3 regions of the Noviherbaspirillum sedimenti genome follow, and region 1 is predicted to be linked to each of the others. Evidence: riboswitches for the same ligand, from Rfam matches in the RefSeq annotation. Region 1 holds a riboswitch; each other region holds the start of a gene.
What was found. A riboswitch is a leader RNA that binds a small molecule or an ion and turns the genes downstream of it on or off. The one in region 1 is predicted to bind cobalamin.
Positions count from the first base shown of each region.

Region 2: another riboswitch for cobalamin. It lies ahead of D3878_RS13870 (TonB-dependent receptor); the one in region 1 lies ahead of D3878_RS03510 (cobaltochelatase subunit CobN).
Region 3: another riboswitch for cobalamin. It lies ahead of D3878_RS07645 (TonB-dependent receptor family protein); the one in region 1 lies ahead of D3878_RS03510 (cobaltochelatase subunit CobN).

Region 1 is NZ_QYUQ01000002.1:738,013-743,907, reverse strand. It holds gene D3878_RS03525 (RDD family protein) at 1-102, shown strand, start outside; gene D3878_RS03520 (alpha/beta fold hydrolase) at 283-1,239, shown strand; gene D3878_RS03515 (LOG family protein) at 1,274-1,873, shown strand; cobalamin riboswitch at 2,132-2,336, shown strand; gene D3878_RS03510 (cobaltochelatase subunit CobN) at 2,534-5,895, shown strand, end outside.
Region 2 is NZ_QYUQ01000002.1:2,960,505-2,966,399, reverse strand. It holds gene D3878_RS13875 (putative bifunctional diguanylate cyclase/phosphodiesterase) at 1-683, shown strand, start outside; cobalamin riboswitch at 999-1,217, shown strand; gene D3878_RS13870 (TonB-dependent receptor) at 1,430-3,517, shown strand; gene D3878_RS13865 (hypothetical protein) at 3,550-4,995, shown strand; gene D3878_RS13860 (hypothetical protein) at 5,556-5,861, shown strand.
Region 3 is NZ_QYUQ01000002.1:1,628,089-1,633,983, forward strand. It holds gene D3878_RS07640 (FecCD family ABC transporter permease) at 1-559, opposite strand, end outside; gene D3878_RS07645 (TonB-dependent receptor family protein) at 639-2,699, opposite strand; cobalamin riboswitch at 2,848-3,083, opposite strand; gene D3878_RS07655 (protein phosphatase CheZ) at 3,302-4,036, shown strand; gene D3878_RS07660 (chemotaxis protein CheA) at 4,036-5,880, shown strand.

The DNA.
Region 1 (5,895 bases):
GACCCGCAACGCCAATTCCTCCATGACCGCCTGGCGGGCACACGACTGATCATGCAGCAGCCAGTCAAGCCAGGGGCAGCAGCCAGGTCCGTGCCGCGCTGAGCCCATCGCTCCGGTTGATTCGGGCGATGCTGCCTGACTTCCCCTGGGTTTCACTGGCAAGCCTGCGCTTTCAGGCCAACCGGTGCGAGGCGACTCAGTGCTTGTTGCGATACACTTTACGCCGCCCCGGGGCATAATTGCGCGCACATGGTTGCATTCATTACCAGGATATTGTTGCTCGTGCAGCTAGCCATTGCGGCAGCGATCGCCTACGTCCTGAAGCATTTTTTCGGCATGCACATTGCTTCAGCCATGTTGAGCGCTGCCGGCATGCTGCTTCTGCTGCGCATGCTGATTACCGCCAACAATTTTCGATTGTCATGGCGCTTTCGCAGCGACACTCCGCCCGCCGAGCGCATCACCCTGCGCCATGCATGGCGCCTGTATCTGGAAGAATTCCGCGCAAGCTTGTTCAGCTCTTCGTGGAGCATGCCGTTTGGCGCCTTTGCCGGGCATCACAGTGCAAAATCGCGGGGCTTGCCGGTGCTGCTGATCCATGGCTACGGCTGCAACAGCGGTTACTGGCGCAGCATGAGCCGGCTGCTGGGTACTGCCGGCATCACGCACCGGGCGGTCAGCCTGGAACCGGTATTCGGCGATATCGACAGTTTCGTGCCGGCGGTGCATGCGGCGGTGGAAAACCTGTGCCACGCTACCGGCAGCCGGCGCGTCGTACTGCTGGCGCACAGCATGGGCGGCCTGGTGGCGCGCGCCTATCTGTGCGCGCATGGCGAAGCCCGCATCGCCAGGGTCATCACGCTGGGCACGCCGCACCATGGCACCGGGCTGGCCAATTTCGGCCTGGGCAGCAACAGCGAGCAGATGCGCTGGGTAATCAATAAAAGCAGCAATGGAAACAGCAATGCATGCAGCGGCGAATATGGTGACGGGCGCGGCGGCACGCCCAGCGCGTGGCTGCAGGAACTGGCCGCACGCGAAGGCCCGCAGCGCTATGGCTTGTTTACTTCCATCTATTCGCACCATGACAACATCATCGCCCCGCAGACTTCCGCGCATTTGCCGGGCGCACGCAATATTGCCTTGCATGGCGTCGGCCACGTGGCACTGGGCTTGAACCCGCAGGTTCAGAAAATCGTCATCGACGAAATCCTCGCGGCGGCACCGGATGCAGGATAATGCGCTCCAGTGTCAACAACCGATTTATACCGATATGAAATCTATTTGCGTCTATTGCGGCTCATCGCCGGGCACCCTGCCGGCCTACACCGAAGCCGCCCGCGCACTGGCGCAGGAAATGGTCAAGAACAATATCGCGTTGGTGTATGGCGGCGGCAGTGTCGGCTTGATGGGGGTGATCGCCGATGAAGTCATGCGCCTGGGCGGCGAAGTCACCGGCGTCATTCCCAAGGCCTTACTGGAGTGGGAAGTCGGCCATCATGGCTTGACACGCCTGCATGTGGTCAAGGACCTGCATGAACGCAAGGCCATGATGGCGCAACTGTCGGATGGCTTCATTGCCCTGCCCGGTGGCCTGGGCACCATGGAGGAATTGTTCGAGACCTTGACCTGGGCTCAGTTGAACCTGCATGACAAGCCGATCGGCTTGTTGAATGTCGCCGGCTTTTATGATGGCTTGCTGGCTTTCGTGGCGCATATGGTGACGCAGGGATTCGTGAAACCTGCGCAAGCCGGCTTGCTGATGCACGAGACGCAGGTCGACCGATTGCTGGCGCGCTTGCGCGATTTCCAGCCGGGCCAGCATCGGCACAAACTGCTGGATACGGGCAACGCACCGCCCCTGTTGTCCTAGGCTCGGCCGAGCGCGAGGGCTGGCCACCCCGCCGCGGCGGCCAGTCTGATTCAAGCGCGGACTGACCGCCAGCGCGCCCTGCTCAAGCGCCGAGTTCCAGGACATCAAGCAGCCAGGCGGCTTGCGGCAGGATGGAACCGTGCAGGGGGGTATGTCGAGCAAGCCGGACGATTCGAAGCCAATGCCGCTTTGCTCATGCTGCAGCGAAAAGGGCAAACGAGGCGTTAAAGTCCTGGCATATGATTTTTCCGTTTGCGTTATACTGGCGACACTTTAGGTGCCTTGCTCCGTATTCACAGAGCGGGTGAAACGGGAAGCCGGTGACGCTGAGCGATCAGACATTCCGGCGCAGCCCCCGCTGCTGTAAGCCTGACGACTCCGGAAACACCACTGTGCCTGTGCATGGGAAGGCCGGGGAAGGATGAAGGCGAGCCAGAAGACCGGCCTGAAGCATATGCAGTACCAATCCCCGGGGTGATGGGAAAGGTTCGATTGATGCCTGCCGCCCGGTAGGTACGCGTGAGCTTTTTTCTCCTGGTCTGGTACCTTTCAGTACACCGTCCGAAGAAAATGCCGGCTCGCTCAAAAAATCCCCCTTTCGCTTGCTATCTGCTCTGCATCGTCCTTTTCGCCACGTCTGCGCAAAGCTGGGCAGGAACATTGTTTGGCGTTGTCACCGAACGTACTGCGCCAACCGCCATCGAGGCCGCGCACCGTCATCTCGCCAGCCATCCGGGTGACCGCATCGTGCTGCGCACCCCGGCGCAATTGATGGCAGCCAGCGACAAGCAACTCAGCCAATGGATCGGCCAGGCAGACAGCGTGCTCGCGGCCGCTGTCTTCGGTGATCCTGCGCGCCGCCTGAAGGACGCGCTGGAGCGCCATGCCCGCCCCCGCACCGCCGTGCTCGCACTGAACGGGGAATCCAGCCTGAACCTGATGAGCCGCAACCTCGACGCAGACCGTCCCGGAAGCCTGGGCAACTTTCCAGCCGACACATTGTTCCAGTTGGCGCAGGAAAACCCGCCCCCGGCGGCATTGAACGCAGCCAACGCCCACCCGACAGCGCGCCGATGGCTGGCCGCCCGCCAAGTCTGGCAAGCCTGGGGCGGCGAAAACATGACGGCGCTGTTTGCCCACTTGCTCGACCTGCGCCAGCCACTGTCGGCCCCGAAGCCGGAACCGGCGTTGCGCATGCGCATCGGCAGCAAAGAGTTGAGCGACGCCTCAGCCTGGGGCGGAGGCGCCTCCCTTGGCTTGGCGCCGAAGCCAAGCGTCGTCGTACTCGACCTTGCCAACATGGATGCCGGCACGCCCGCTGCCCTCTGCCAGCGCATCGAACAGCGCGGCCTGTCCTGCGTGCAGATACTGACCCGCTGGGGAAGCGCCTCGCGTGACGCGCTGGAGCGTCTGTCCGAACTGGTTGCGCCGGCGCGACCTGCCGCACTGATCGTATTGCAGGATTTCGTGGTTGGGGCCGCCGACGGCAGGGAGGCCGTCATCGACGCGTTCAAGAAACTGGATGTGCCGGTCTTCAAGGCAATCCGCCTGAGCGAGCGCAACGCGACCCAGTGGCGCCTGTCGCCGGACGGCCTGCCGGCCGACTCCGTGCAGTACCGTGTCGCCCTGCCTGAGTTGCAAGGGATCGGCCAGCCCATCGTCGTCTCGGCGTTGGGACGAAGCAAAACAGATGGCGTGACCGGTATTCAGACCCGTCCGCCGGTCGCATTGGATGCGCAAATCGACCTCCTCTCCGCGCGCGTCCATCGCTGGCTGACCTTGCGCAGCAAGGCAAACCGCGACAAGCGCATTGCCGTCGTCTATTACAACCATCCGCCGGGGCGCCAGAACATCGGCGCCGATAACCTCGATGTGCCCGCATCGCTATTCGACATGCTGCATGCACTCAAGGCGGCCGGCTACACGACAGGCGAATTGCCAGCTTCGCCGGAGGCCTTGCTGGACCGCATCATGGCGCATGGCGTTAACCTGCCGGAGGACCGTGCCGCGCTACGCGAGCTCAGCACCGCCATCGCGAGCGTCCCGGCGTCCGACTACGCGCGCTGGTTTTCGACACTGCCCTCCCGTGTCCGCGACGAGATGACAGACGGCCCTCTCGGCCGCCTGCATGCAGAAGTGCTTGAAGCGGAGACCGCCAACGAACGCGCCGCGGGCCGCAAGCGGGCCGATACTGCACTGAAGGAATTACGTCACCTGGTCGAAGGCGCCGACCATCCGAAGCGGCAGCAAGCCCTCCGCGATCTGGACGCACTCGAAGCCGCTTACCTCGCCTGTCTTGCCGACCGTCCGCAGCGGCCCTGCGTTGCCCTCACGCCGCTCATCCGCCGCCTTACCGGATACGGTATCGAAGGCCTCAAGGGCTGGGGCCCCGCACCCGGCAAAGTCATGGTCGATAGCGGCAAGCTGCTGGTGCCAGGTATCGTCTTCGGCAACATATTCATCGGCCCGCAGCCGCCGCGCGGCTGGGAAGTGGATGAGGAACTGCTGCACGCGAACACCAGCGTCACGCCGCCGCATCAGTACCTCGCCTTCTACCACTGGCTACGCGACCGCTTCAAGGCCGACGCGCTGGTGCACGTCGGCCGCCATTCGACCTATGAATTCCTGCCCGGCAAGGCCGTCGGCTTGGCGGCGGACGACTATCCCAGCCTGATCGCCGCCGACCTGCCCGGCATTTATCCCTATATTGTCGACGGCGTCGGCGAAGGCACGCAGGCCAAGCGGCGCGGCCTGGCCGTGATCGTCGATCACCTGACGCCGCCGCTTGCTTCGACACCGCTCTATGACCAGCTGCTGGCCTTGCGCCAGGTCGTCGAGAGCTTCGAAGCCGCATCCAGCGAATCGCTCAAGGCCCAGGCCGCCCGCACCATGCGGGAACAAGTTGTGGCACTGAACCTGAAAGCCGAACTGGAAGCTTCAATGGCCGACGTGCTGGCCGTGCGCGGCATCGGTTTTGAAGCAGCCGACGACGACCTGCTGGCCCATGAAATCGGCCACTACCTGACCAAGCTGCAGGAAAAATTCATGCCCTACGGCCTGCACATTTTCGGGCGCCAGTGGAGCCAGGCGTCGCTGGACCTGATGCTCGCTTCGATGAAAAAAGGCGGCATCGACGATCCGGCAATCAGCCGCAAGCTGGCCGACTCGCCACGACTCGAAATGCTTGGCCTGCTGGCCGGCCTGGATGGGCGCTATATCGCGCCGGGCAAAGGCAATGACCCGCTGCGCTCGCCGGAGGCGCTGCCGACCGGCCGAAATTTCCATGCCATCGACGGCGACATCCTGCCTACCCGGGTCGGCTACCGGCTGGGAGAGGCGCTGGCCAGCAAGGCTGCGGCCCGCGACAAACCGGCACAAGGCTCCGAAGGCGTCATCCTCTGGGCATCCGACGCCGTGCGCGACGAAGGCGTGATGGTCGCGTTCTCGCTCGCGCTGATGGGGGCCGAACCAGTATGGAACGCCCGCGGCATCGTCACCGACGTTCGCCTCAAGCAGGGGGTGGGACGACGTGACGTGATCGTCACCACCTCCGGCCTGTTCCGCGACCTCTATCCTAACCTGATCAATTTGATCGACCGCGCCGGTCGCCTGGCGCTGGCCGCCTCTGCTGCCGGCCTGGCCGAGCAACGCCCCCAACTGAAGGAGGCCCTGGCCGCCGCGCTGGCGCCGGTGCCGACAGCTGCCTGGGGCCGCGAAGCGGTGAGTGACAACCGTGTTGCGCGCGAATGGCTGCACCGGCTCGCCGTACTCGAACAATCCGGACTGTCGACCCCGGAAGCCGGCCGTTCCGCCGCGCTGCGCATCTTCGGCGATGCCCCCGGCGCCTACGGCGCTGGCGTCAACCGCCTGACCGAACGCTCCGGCGCCTGGCGAGAGCGCGACGAGATCGGCCGCGCTTACCGCAGGCGCATGGGTCACGCCTACGGCCTTGCCGATAGCGGCGAAGCCAGTCATGCAGCCTTCGACACTGCGCTCGTGGGCATCGGCCGCACCTACCACGG
Region 2 (5,895 bases), 2.2 Mb from region 1:
AGTTCATTCCGCTGGCGGAAGAAATGGGACTCATCATGCCCATCGGCGCATGGGTGATCCAGGAAGCCTGCAAACAAAACAAGGCGTGGCAACAAGCGGGCTTCCCGCTGATACGGGTGGCCGTGAACCTGTCGCCGAAGCAATTGAACCATCCTGGACTGGTCGACTTTGTCGCTGGCTGCCTGTCCGCCACCGCGCTCGATCCAGCTTGCCTCGAACTGGAATTTACCGAGAGCGCATCCATGGACGACCCCAATACGATCATCCCCCTGATGCACCAGCTGAAAAAACTGGGGGTGAGCCTGTCGATCGACGATTTTGGTACCGGATATTCGAATATGAAGTATCTAAAAAACTTCCCCATCGACAAGCTGAAATTGGACGGTTCTTTTGTCCGGGAGATCACGACCGATCCGCGCAGCCTGGCGATCGCCGACGCCATTATCGCCATGTCGCACCACTTGGGCCTGAAAGTCGTTGCGGAGATGACCGAAACCGATGCGCAGATCATGCTGCTTATCGCCCGAGCCTGCGATCAGGCGCAAGGCTATTATTTCAGCAAGCCGGTGCCCGCCGAGCAGTGCGCAAGATTGTTGCAGATGGGCTGCCTGCCGCTTCCGACCAGCGGGAAGCCTGTCCTTCGAACCCTAATGCCGTTCACTTACGCAGCAGTCGGGAATTAAGACGACGGTCGCACATCGCACTCCTTCCTCTTCAAGGAGAAGGAGAAGGCAGGGATGGGTGTCAGTGGCCGACACAGTGCAGTTTTAAACCCATCCCCACCCTAAGAAACGGAGCGTCGTCTTGCAAGCCGACGACGTTCCGCAGGCGCGGGGCAGTGCCTCGCGCACCGGATGCTTGTGTAAAAACCTCCGGTGCGGGCGCTGGCCCGGTGTCAAAATGCTCACCACCCCACAACTGGAAACCGCTGGCACACGCTCCGATATGATCCGCTTCAGCTGAAACAGCGTGTTTCAGTTGTCATGAAATGGTGCGAGCCGTACAATGCTGTTTTTGGTGCCCGCGGACACGTCTCTGTCCGCAGTTAAACGGGAAACACCAGTGCTCTGCACTAAGGTGTGCTGCCCCCGCAACGGAAAGCAAGCGTCACGATTCCTGTCGTGACAAGTCGTCTCTCAACGCCACTGTGCATTTGCATGGGAAGGCAAGACGGTTGACTTGCTAGCCCGGATACCGGCCAAACAAGTGGAAGTGTGCGAACGGGGATGTTCGCGATACTGGCAGCGCATGTTTCGGCATGCCGCACGCTATTTCGCTCGCTTATTCAGTTTGTGCGCTTCTGTTCAATTCGACCTGCGGGGAAGCGGGCCGGTTGCTTATCGCACAAAACTCAACAATGAAATCTTCTGTTTTTGCGGGCCCTACCAGCCTGGCTGTAAAACCATTCGCATTGGCAATGGCGGCCGTCGTGCTGGGCATTTGGGCACCGTCGGCGTATGCCGAGCAACAAGAATTGCCGACCGTTACCGTGCAGGGGAGCCGCGTAACCAGCGGGGTGGCGCTGGACGCCGAAGCAGGCACCGCCACGCGGCTCGGCGTCTCAGTCAAGGATGTGCCAGCCAGCGTGGAGATTCTGACGCAGGAAGCCATGCGTGCGCAAGGCAGCCGCACCATGGTGGAGGCGGTCGAGAAAGCCGCCGGTTTCAGCGGCGGTTTTACAGGCGGTACGCCCGGCACGTTTTCGGTGCGCGGTTTCACTAATAATGGCGTGGCTTTCCTCCATAACGGCGTGCGCATCCCGGGAGGAACGGGCATGTCGAGCCGCAACATGGATGTTGCCAACTTCGACCGCATCGAAGTACTGCGGGGGCCGGCCTCGGTGCTGTACGGCGAAGGCGCGATCGGCGCGGCGGTCAACTTCATTTCCAGGACGCCCAGCCGAAAACAGGCGCCGTTCGAGGCAAGCTACGCATTTAGCAGCTTTAACTCCCATCGCTTGCATGCCGGCACCGGCGGGCCGGTCAAGGAAGGCGCGGCGTATTACCGGATCGATGCCAGCCTCAACGACTACGGCAGCCATGTCGAAGACAACCGCAGCCGTTTGGAGCGACTGACCGGTTCGCTGCTGTTCACCCTCGCGCCCTCACTCGACTTGACGCTGGAATTCGACAAGATGCGCGATCGCCAAAAGAACGCCTATTGGGGCACGCCGCTGGTCAATGGCCGCATCGATCCGGCATTGCGCCGCGTTAATTACAACAATCTGAACGATGACCGCTTCGCCGCCGATACCACCTGGCTGCGCGCCAATCTATCCTGGACCCCGAACGCCCAGTGGGAAGTGCGCAATCAGTTGTATCACTACGACTCTTACCGCGATTGGCGCAACGTCGAAAACCTCACCTATAATGCCGGCGCGGCGCCAACGGTCACACGCTTTTCCTGGGGTGATCTCGATCATGATCACCAGGTGACCGGCAACCGGACCGAAGCCCTGCACAAGGGATCCCTTGGGGCGCTGGAAAACCGGCTGGCGATCGGCATGGATGTGAACGCCACGCGCTTTGCCACGGCCCGCAACGGTTTTCCCGCCGCGCCGCAGACTGTCGACGCCTTCAATCCGGCACCGGGCTCTTTCGCCGCAGCCACGCCGATCAACCGCTCGCCCGCGCGCAGGGTCGGCATCGACCAGTGGTCGATCTTCGCCGAAGATCAACTGTCCCTGACGTCGGCGCTGAAACTGGTCGGCGGCCTGCGCCATGACCGCTTCGACGTGAACTGGACTTATTTCGATCTCGCCGGCGCGCCAAGCGAATCGAAAACGTACTCGGCCAATTCCTACCGCGCTGGCCTCGTCTACGATGTGCTGCCGAACCTGACGCTGTATGCATCCTACGCCACGGCGGTCGAACCAGGCGGCACGCTGCTGCTGCTTAACCGCAACCAGAGCCAGCTCGCCCTGTCGCGAGCCAAGCAGTGGGAAGCGGGCTTAAAGCAAGGCTTCTGGGCCGGCAAGGGCGAATGGACGCTGGCCATCTACGATATCGTCAAAACCAATGTTTTCGTGCCCGACCCCGTCAATCCAGCCAACCGTCTGCCTGTTGGCCGACAGTCGTCGACCGGCGCGGAAGTCAGCGTCAGCCTGCGCCCTACCCGGCAGTGGACGCTGGACGCCAACCTGGCGCTGGTGAATGCGCGCTTTGACGATTTCAGCGAAGGCTCGCCGCCCGTATCGCGCAATGGCAACACGCCGACGTTCGTACCCGAAGCTGTCGCCAACCTGGGCGTGCGCTATGCGCCGGATGCCCAATGGGAATTCGGTACCTGGGTTCGGCGCGTGTCGACAGTGCATACCGACAACGCCAACACCGTCAGGTTGCCCGCTTATACGACCCTTGATCTCGGCGCGACCTATAAAGTCAGCAAGCGGCTGGAAATCGGCATGCGCGTGCGCAACGCCACCGATGCGCTGTATGCGCATTGGGCCTACCGTCCGCAGCAGGTCATGATCGCCGAGCCACGCACTTACGAGGCTTCGGTGCGCGCAAGCTTTTGACCGGCGCGATGGGGAGCGCAATTAAAAGAGCCGTGGTCTTCCTGCACCGCTATTTCGGCATGTCGCTGGCCCTGTTTTTCCTGATGTGGTTCGCCAGCGGCCTGGTGCTGCTGTATGTACCGTTTCCGCGCCTGACGCCGGCCGAACGCATTGCGGCTTTGCCGCCGCTTGCGCTGGAACGCTGCGCGGTGACGCTGTCGCAAGCGCTGGATGCCTTGGCGCTGGATCAGGCCGAAGCAGTGCGCTTGGGCATGCTGGACGGCCGGCCGGTTTATCGCATCCTGGCAACGGGGAAATCGGCGCGCTGGCAGGCCGTGTTTGCCGACACCGGCGAACGCGTGACGACGGTGGATGCGCAAGCGGTCGCGGCAGGCTTCCAGGGCGGCGGCACGGCACGCCAGGTGGACAGTTTCGAACTCGACCAATGGACGGTGTCGGCAAACCTGCATCCTTACCGCCCCTTGGCTGAAGTCGACATGCAGGACGCGGATGGGACGCATCTTTACGTGTCGCTGGCCAGCGCGGAAGTGGTGCGCGACACGCGCAGGATGGAACGTTTCTGGAACTGGATCGGCGCCATTCCGCACTGGATTTACCCGGTGCAGTTGCGCCGTCATGGCGACATTTGGCATCATGTCGTCGTCTGGCTGGCGCTGCCGGGCGTACTGGTGACGATGACGGGACTGTTTGTGGGACTCGTGCGAGTGCGCTTCGGCAAGGGCGACGCGGGCCGCCGCATTCCTTTCCGCGAGCCGGTGTTTCGCTGGCACCATGTGCTCGGCCTGTCCGGCGCGCTGCTGGCGCTGGGCTGGATCTTCAGCGGCCTGATGTCGATGAACCCTTTCAGCCTTTTTCCATCGTCAAAGCCCGACCCGCAACTATTGGCCGCCTGGCACGGCGGCCCGTTGAGCCGCCGCGACAGCGTCGAGGCAGGCCTGCTGCGCGGGCTGGCAGGGCAGGGTATCAGGGAAGTCGAATGGCATCGGCTGCGCGGCGTGACGGCTTTGCAGCTGCGTAAGTCGCTGCTGCCCGCGGACCTGCTGCTGCCCCGGCAAGGAACAGTCAGCAGCGGATGGGATGCGATGGCGCTGGAGACGGCGTTGCGCCACGCTAGACCGGACGTGGCGCTGGAGTCTTTTGCGCTACTGACAGAATACGACGACTACTATTACAGCACCGCGCCGGAGACCGGCGAGCGGCCGCTGCCGGTGGCGCGTGCGACGTTTGCGGACGGCGAATGGTATTACATCGACCCGGCGAATGGACGCATCGTCAAGCGCCTTGCTGCAGCCAATCGCTCTCAGCGCTGGCTGTATCAGGGTTTGCACAGCATGGATTTTCCAGTTTTGCGCGATCGTCCCGGACTGCGCAAAATTCTCATCACCGTGTTCCTTTTCTTCGGGATCGGCATCAGCGCGACCGGCGTCATACTCGGATGGCGGCGGTTCTCGCGAATTCGGTCGAAGTTGGAGGTATGAGTCACCATGAATAAAGTGGCTGGCGACATAAGGCGCCCTGCGGCCCGGCGCGTCGCTGCGCGCCACACCGCCCCGCAGATTCTCCCGGCTTTGCGCCTGCAGGCGCAAAGCTTCGAATCCCCCACGCGCACATGCGCGCTTCTCTCCGCCAAAACGAAAAGCCCCGCGAGTGCGGGGCTTTTGTGTTTTGGAGAGGGGAAGCCTAATCATGCCTTGAAAGCCGCATGAATAAAGGGTTTTCGGTTTTTTCAGTTGCGATATACCGTCACTGATACTGTCAAAATATTTTTCATCTAGCCTTCGCAGGTTTTCATGATCAAGCCGCTAGTTCAAGATGCGATGTTTTTTCTGTCTGTGGGGTGATTGCAACAATCTATAAGGTTTTTTTTAAAAATAGGCAAAGTTGATGAAGGGTGCACCTACAGCATAATGCGATGTTTCTAGGACTTCAGGTTGCGCATATGCTGCCATTTGTCTGTGAGAAAAGCAGTGTCGCTCCAGATAGTTGCCCATTGACAACTTAAGAGTTATGATCAGTATTTTGTCGATTAAGCAAGTCCATGAAGAATACTATTTTTGCCGCCGTAGCGATGCTGCTTGCATTTGATGCCAATGCGCAGGGAAACAACGGATTCGTTGCGGAAAAAATTAATGCCTGCCGCAAGTCCGGCGAGATGGCGGCTGCAACCTATGAACTGTATAAAGAGTCACCGGGTGCAGTCGGACGTGCGCGTGGTCTGCATCCCGTCAACGATAGGGCAATTGATGCCATGCAAAAAGGGATTGTGTCCGACAAGCAGGGCGCGTTCCAATTGGGGATGGCTTATTGCTTCGACTATATTGATGAACAGGCCGCAAAGCGATAATCAAAAGATTCCGCGCTCGATTACTGGAGTCAGT
Region 3 (5,895 bases), 890 kb from region 1:
TTTCGAGGTCGCCCATCAGCCAGAACACCATGCCGCGCAGGCGCGTATCCGGCGCCAGCGACAGAATCAGGGTCAGCATGGCGCCGAAGCCCGACGCCAGCATGACCCCGGTGAGGATCAGGCGCACGCCGCCGCCGTTGGCGCCGCGCGTCCCCAGCCGCAACAAGGCGCCGCGCGCCAGGCCAAACAACAGCCCGGTCGCCAGCAAGGCGCCGGCCAGTGCGCCAAACTGCACACTCAGCTGCATGCCCCATAGCAGCGGCGCAGCCGGGGCCAGCAGCAACATGCCCAGAGCGCCCACCGCGGCGCCGCCGGACACGCCCAACACATAGGGGTCGGCCAGCGGATTGCGCAGCAAGAGTTGCAGCAAGGCGCCGGCCAGCGCCAGCAGGCCGCCGACTGCAAACGCCGCCAGCGCGCGCGGCAGGCGCAGTTGCATGACGATATCGTCGCTGCCCCATCCCGCGCGACAGCCGCTACTGCCGCAGGCGACTGCCAGCGCCAGCACGGCCAGCCCCAGCAACAGCAAGCCGCACAGGATGAGGAAAGCTTTTCTCATGATTTGACTGGAAAGTCAGGCGTGCGGTCGCTGGCGCCGCGGGTTCGGTGCCGCACGCCGGCAGCCCAGGGGTTCAGGGTTAGAAGCGATATTCGGCGCTTACATAGCCATTACGCCTGTCTTCGGGGTAGGCGTTAAAGCGCGAAGGCGTCGCCGAAATATTGGTCACAGCGTAGGAATAATAAGCCTTGTCGAACAAGTTGTTGATCCCTGCCGCAAGACGCCATGCGCCGATGTCATGACTCAGCTTGATATCGCTCACCGTGTAGCTGGGCATGCGGCGGAAGCGGTTGGCCTGGTCATTGTCGTAGCGCTGGCTGCCGACATAAATTACGTTGAAAGCCAGGCGCGTGGCAGCCGTTGCCTGCCAGCCGAGGTTGAGGCTGAGGCGATCCTTCGGCACCAGCGGCACGTCCTCGCCGGCGATGTTGACGCTGAAGGGCGCGAAGCCCAGGTCGCCGTCGAACCCGTTGAATGTACCGCTGCGGAAACGGGACTGGATTCGGGTATAACGCGCAGTCAAATCCACCGTCTTGCCGATGACCAGCTCGCTCTCCAGTTCCAGGCCACGCCGTCTGGTCGGCGACAGATTCGAGTTTCTGCCCTCGTAGGCGTTGTAATGAATCTCGTCATCGATCTCCATGTCGAACAGCCCGGCACGCAGACGCGCCCCCTTGCCGCTCCATTGCATGCCGATTTCGCGGTCACTGGACTTCTGCGGCTTGAGCAAGCCCGGTGCGCAGGGAGCAAACTGACAGCGGTTTTCATCGATCGTCGCCACGCGGAAGCTCTTGCCGACGCGGCCGTAGGCGGAATAGCCGGCGCCGAGCTCCTGTTGCAGCGCCAGTTCGTGCGCAGACAGGCGATGCTTGACCGATGTTTTCGAGCGGGGCGTGATGCTGTCGGCGTCATCCTGTTCGACGATTTCGCGGCGCGCGCCCAGGCTCAGGCGAGTGCCGGTGGCGAACAGCAATTCATCACGGAAATAGACCGCACGATTTTCCTGGTTGCCCACCTCGTTTTGGCTGGACAGAAAGCCCGTTGCCGCTGTCCGGTTGGTGTAGGACCAGTCGCTCCAGTCCATGCCGGCGGTCAGCCGGTTGTCGATTCCGGCCAGCCGGCTCTTCCACAGCAGGCGGGGGGAAACTGTAGTGACGTCCACATCCGTATCGGCAAGGCTGGTGCCTACCCCGACGAACGAGCCGAACGACTGTCGCGCTTTCTCGCGCCGCCCGACATCGAGGGCCAGCGTCACATCGCCGAAGCGCTTTTCCCCGCGCAGGGAATAAATCCGGCTGTCGCTGTTCATGAAGTCGTCGGGGGTCGTGGCGCCGCGCGGATCGCTCGCCAGCTGCGCCTCGGTGCGGATGCCGGGCAAGCGGGATTTCTGGTCGTCGGCACTGAAATTGAACGCAATGAATTCGTCGCGTCCACCAAAGCGCAATTCACCGCTGACGGTATCCAGCTCGGCGCGGTTATTGGCGCGGTAGCCATCCTTTTCATAATGCTGGGCATTCAGTCTGAGCCCCCAGGTGCCGTTACCGACCTGCATGCTGCCACGCACATCGCGCAACCCGTAGCTTCCCGCCAGTCCCAGCACATTGCCGCTGACGCCCTCCGTGACGGGGGACTTGGTGATGATATTGATCGTGCCGCCGGTGGCGCCGCCCCCGTACAGCACGGCGCCAGCGCCGCGCAGGATTTCGATGCGTTCGATGGAGTCGACGGGAATCGACGACAAGCGCGCAGGAACGCCCTCGTTCTCGGAAATGCGCTGTCCATTCAGCAGGACCAACGTATTCTGATCCCCCGTCACGCCGAAGCCGCGCAAATCCAGCGGAGCATCGGGTACGCCGGTGAAGCTGATGCGGGTGTGCACTCCGCCGAGTTTACCCAGCACTTCGGAAACCGTCGTCGGCGAGCTGTTGCGGATGTCGTCCGCCGTGATGACCTGGGCCGCGATAGGAGCGTCTGCGGCGGCAGACTGGAAACGCGTCGCCGTGACCACGACCGGGGCGAGCGCCTGTTCAGCGTAAAGGTTGGTGGCGTACAAGAGCGGCAGAACAGCCGCCAGGGGCGTCAAGCGGGAAATGGCGCGCGCCCCGCGCGAAGCAGCCGGACGGGAATTGATATTAGACATGATTTCGATTTCAAGAAAAGTTCCCCGGCCAGCTTCCCCGCGAGCCGGACTTAACAAAAGGCTGGAAGAAGGATAGAAACGAGAACGGCATGCATGTCGCGCAATTCGCAACGGCAGCATTTCGTATTCGCGAAATTCCCCGTTCGCAGCACTTTCACCCGTTCTGGCCGGTATCCGGGCTCACAAGGCGAACTGCGTAACCTTCCCATGCCAAATCAGCACAGTGGTGTCAAGACGCAGCCAGTACGGCAATGCCGTACGCTTGTTGACCGTTGCGGGGGCAGCACACGCGGGCGTGGGTCGCATGGATCCATCCAGCCTCGTGTTTCCCGTTTAACTGCGCGCCATGAACGGCGCGCGGGCACCAAAACCCGGCAAGTGTACATTTTATCCACATTGAAAGTCAATTCGACAAGAGGCAAGCGGCACACTTGCGCAATTGCGACGATTTGACAATTCCTTTGCCCATAGAGGGAATTTCTTCGGTATTATTGCCATTAATCAACGATATTTCGCCGTCTGGCCCTTCCCGACCATTCCCTCCCGAGCTGGCAAGGCGGGCCCGCCTGACGGCAACCCCGCACACTGGAGATGCACTGGCTATGACTGATGACCTGGACGCACTGTTTGAAGAAGTGTCGGCGCAACGCACGCAAGCAACAACGACGGCAGCGCAAGCGGTGACAGCGGCGGCGGCCGACGGCAAGCTGGCTTCGGATATCGCCTACGACAATCAGGACAAGCAGGACCAGCCGATGTATACACGCCTTGGCGGCATCGTGCGCCTGCTGCACGATTCGCTGCGCGAACTCGGCTATGACCGTACCCTGTCCGATGCCGCCTCGCAAATCACCGATGCTCAAGGCCGCCTGGAACACATCGCCGCGTTGACTGAACAGGCCGCCAACCGCGTCCTCAACACCATCGACCAGGGCATCCCCGAACAGGAAGCAGTGCTGAAAAGCGCGCTGGAGATGGATAGCCGCTGGACAAGGCTGTTCGAAGGCACGATGAGCATCGAGGAATTCCGTGAACTTGCCACCGATTCCAAGGCATTTGCCCTGAAGGTCGCCAGCGCCACCGAAACCGAGAAGGCGCGCCTGCTCGACATCATGATGGCGCAGGATTTCCAGGACATCACGGGCCAGCTGATCAAGAAAATCGTCTCTGTCACGCAAAAGGTCGAAACCGAGCTGGCGCAGCTGTTGCTGGACAATGCGCCGCCGGAAGTGGCGCAATCGCTGAAAGATGCGCCGGAGTCTCTGATGCAGGGCCCCTCCACCAGTGCGCTGGGGCAGGATGACGTCGACAGCCTGCTGGAAGGTCTCGGTTTCTGATGGAAGAAATGCTCAAGGAATTCGTCGTCGAGGCGCTCGACCTCGCGATGAATGTAGAAGAACACCTGCTCAGCCTGGAACGGCAACCCGACGACGCCGCCACGCTGAACGCGCTATTCCGCTCGTTCCACACCATCAAGGGCGGCGCCGGCTTCATGAACCTGCCGGCGATGGTCGCCGCCTGCCATCTCACCGAAAACCTGTTCGACGGACTGCGTACCGGCAAGGTACCAGTCACGCCACTGGCAATCGAGGCGGCACTACAGGCCAGCGGCTTCGTCGCCGACCAGTTGCAGGCGCTCTCCAACGGTGCCGAGCCGGCAAGCCTGCCGGCCATGCCGGAAGCGCTGAAGGAATTGTTGAACCAGGCCATCGAGGGCAAGGCAGAGGCGACGCCAGTGCCTGACACCATGGCCGCCGCGCAAGTGCCGGCGGCACAGAGCGCCCAGGAAGCCATGGCGACTGAAGCCGTCGCGCAGGCTGACGACGGACCGGACTGGGAAGCCCTGTATTACGCAGTAGTCCCGGCGGAACTGGCGCCGCCCCGCCCTGCTCCCGTCGCTGCCGCAGCCGCCAGTGCACCGATCGACCCGACTGCCGCTGTGCCAGCCGCTGCCCTCCCCAAACCGTCCGCTGCGCCAGAGGGCAAGCAAGCCTCGGCCAAGGACGAAAGCATCCGCATCGATGCAGTCAAGCTCGACGCCTTGCTCGAAGTGGCTGGCGAATCGGTGCAGGCGGCCAACCAGGCCAGCGTACTGCTCGAAAAGCTGATGCAATTCAAGTTCGATAGCGCCGCCGCCAACCTGATGGTCACCCTGGCCGAAACCCTGGGCCGGGCATCGCGTTACTCGACCGAACTGCAGCGCGCCACCCTGTCGACCCGCATGCAGCCAGTCGGCCGCCTGTTCCAGAAATTCCCGCGCATGGTGCGCGAACTGGCGCGCGACCTCGGCAAGGAAGTCGAATTGCTCATCGAAGGCGCGGAGACCGAAGTCGACCGCGTGGTGGTGGACAGCCTGTACGACCCGCTGGTGCACATGCTGCGCAACTCGCTCGACCACGGCATCGAAAGCGCCGATGCCCGCGTTGCCGCCGGCAAGCCGGCCAAGGCAGTCATTTCGCTCAAGGCCTGGCAGCAGGCCAACAGTGTCATGATCCAGGTGGCCGATGACGGCAAGGGCATGGATGCGCAAGTGCTGCGCAACAAGGCGCTGGCCAAGGGCCTGATCACCGAATCCGCAGCACAGACCGTGGAGGATGCGCTGCAACTGGTGTTCCTACCCGGTTTCTCTACCAAGGATGTCGCCTCCAGCGTCTCCGGGCGCGGGGTCGGCATGGACGTGGTGAAAACTGCGGTGGAAAAGCACCGCGGCACGATCACCATCGACTCCACACTGGGCGCCGGCACCTGTTTCTCGATCCGCCTGCCAATCGAACTGTCGATCGTGCCGACCATGCTGGTGCGCACCGCCGGTGCGGCCCTGGCAATACCGATGAGCGTAGTCGAACGCGTGGTGCAGCTGCCGGAACATTTCGACGCCGTGGGCGGCGCGCCGGTCATGCGCGACCAGGGCCGGCCGCTGCCGGTGCGCTCGCTCGGCAAGACCCTCGGCTACGAAGCCTCGGAAGAACGTATCGGCATCGTCATTGCCGCGCCACAGCCCTATATCCTGGCGGTAGACAGGGTGGAAGGCACGGCCGAAATGGTGATCAAGCCACTCACCGCCATGAGCGTGACCGGCATCACCGGCACGGCGCGTTCTGCCGAAGGCGAACTGGTGCTGGTGCTGGACCTGTCCTTTCTGCTGGACGGCTGCCGCGCCACGGCACGCCTGGCGGCTTGAACCTGCGTTTGCGCT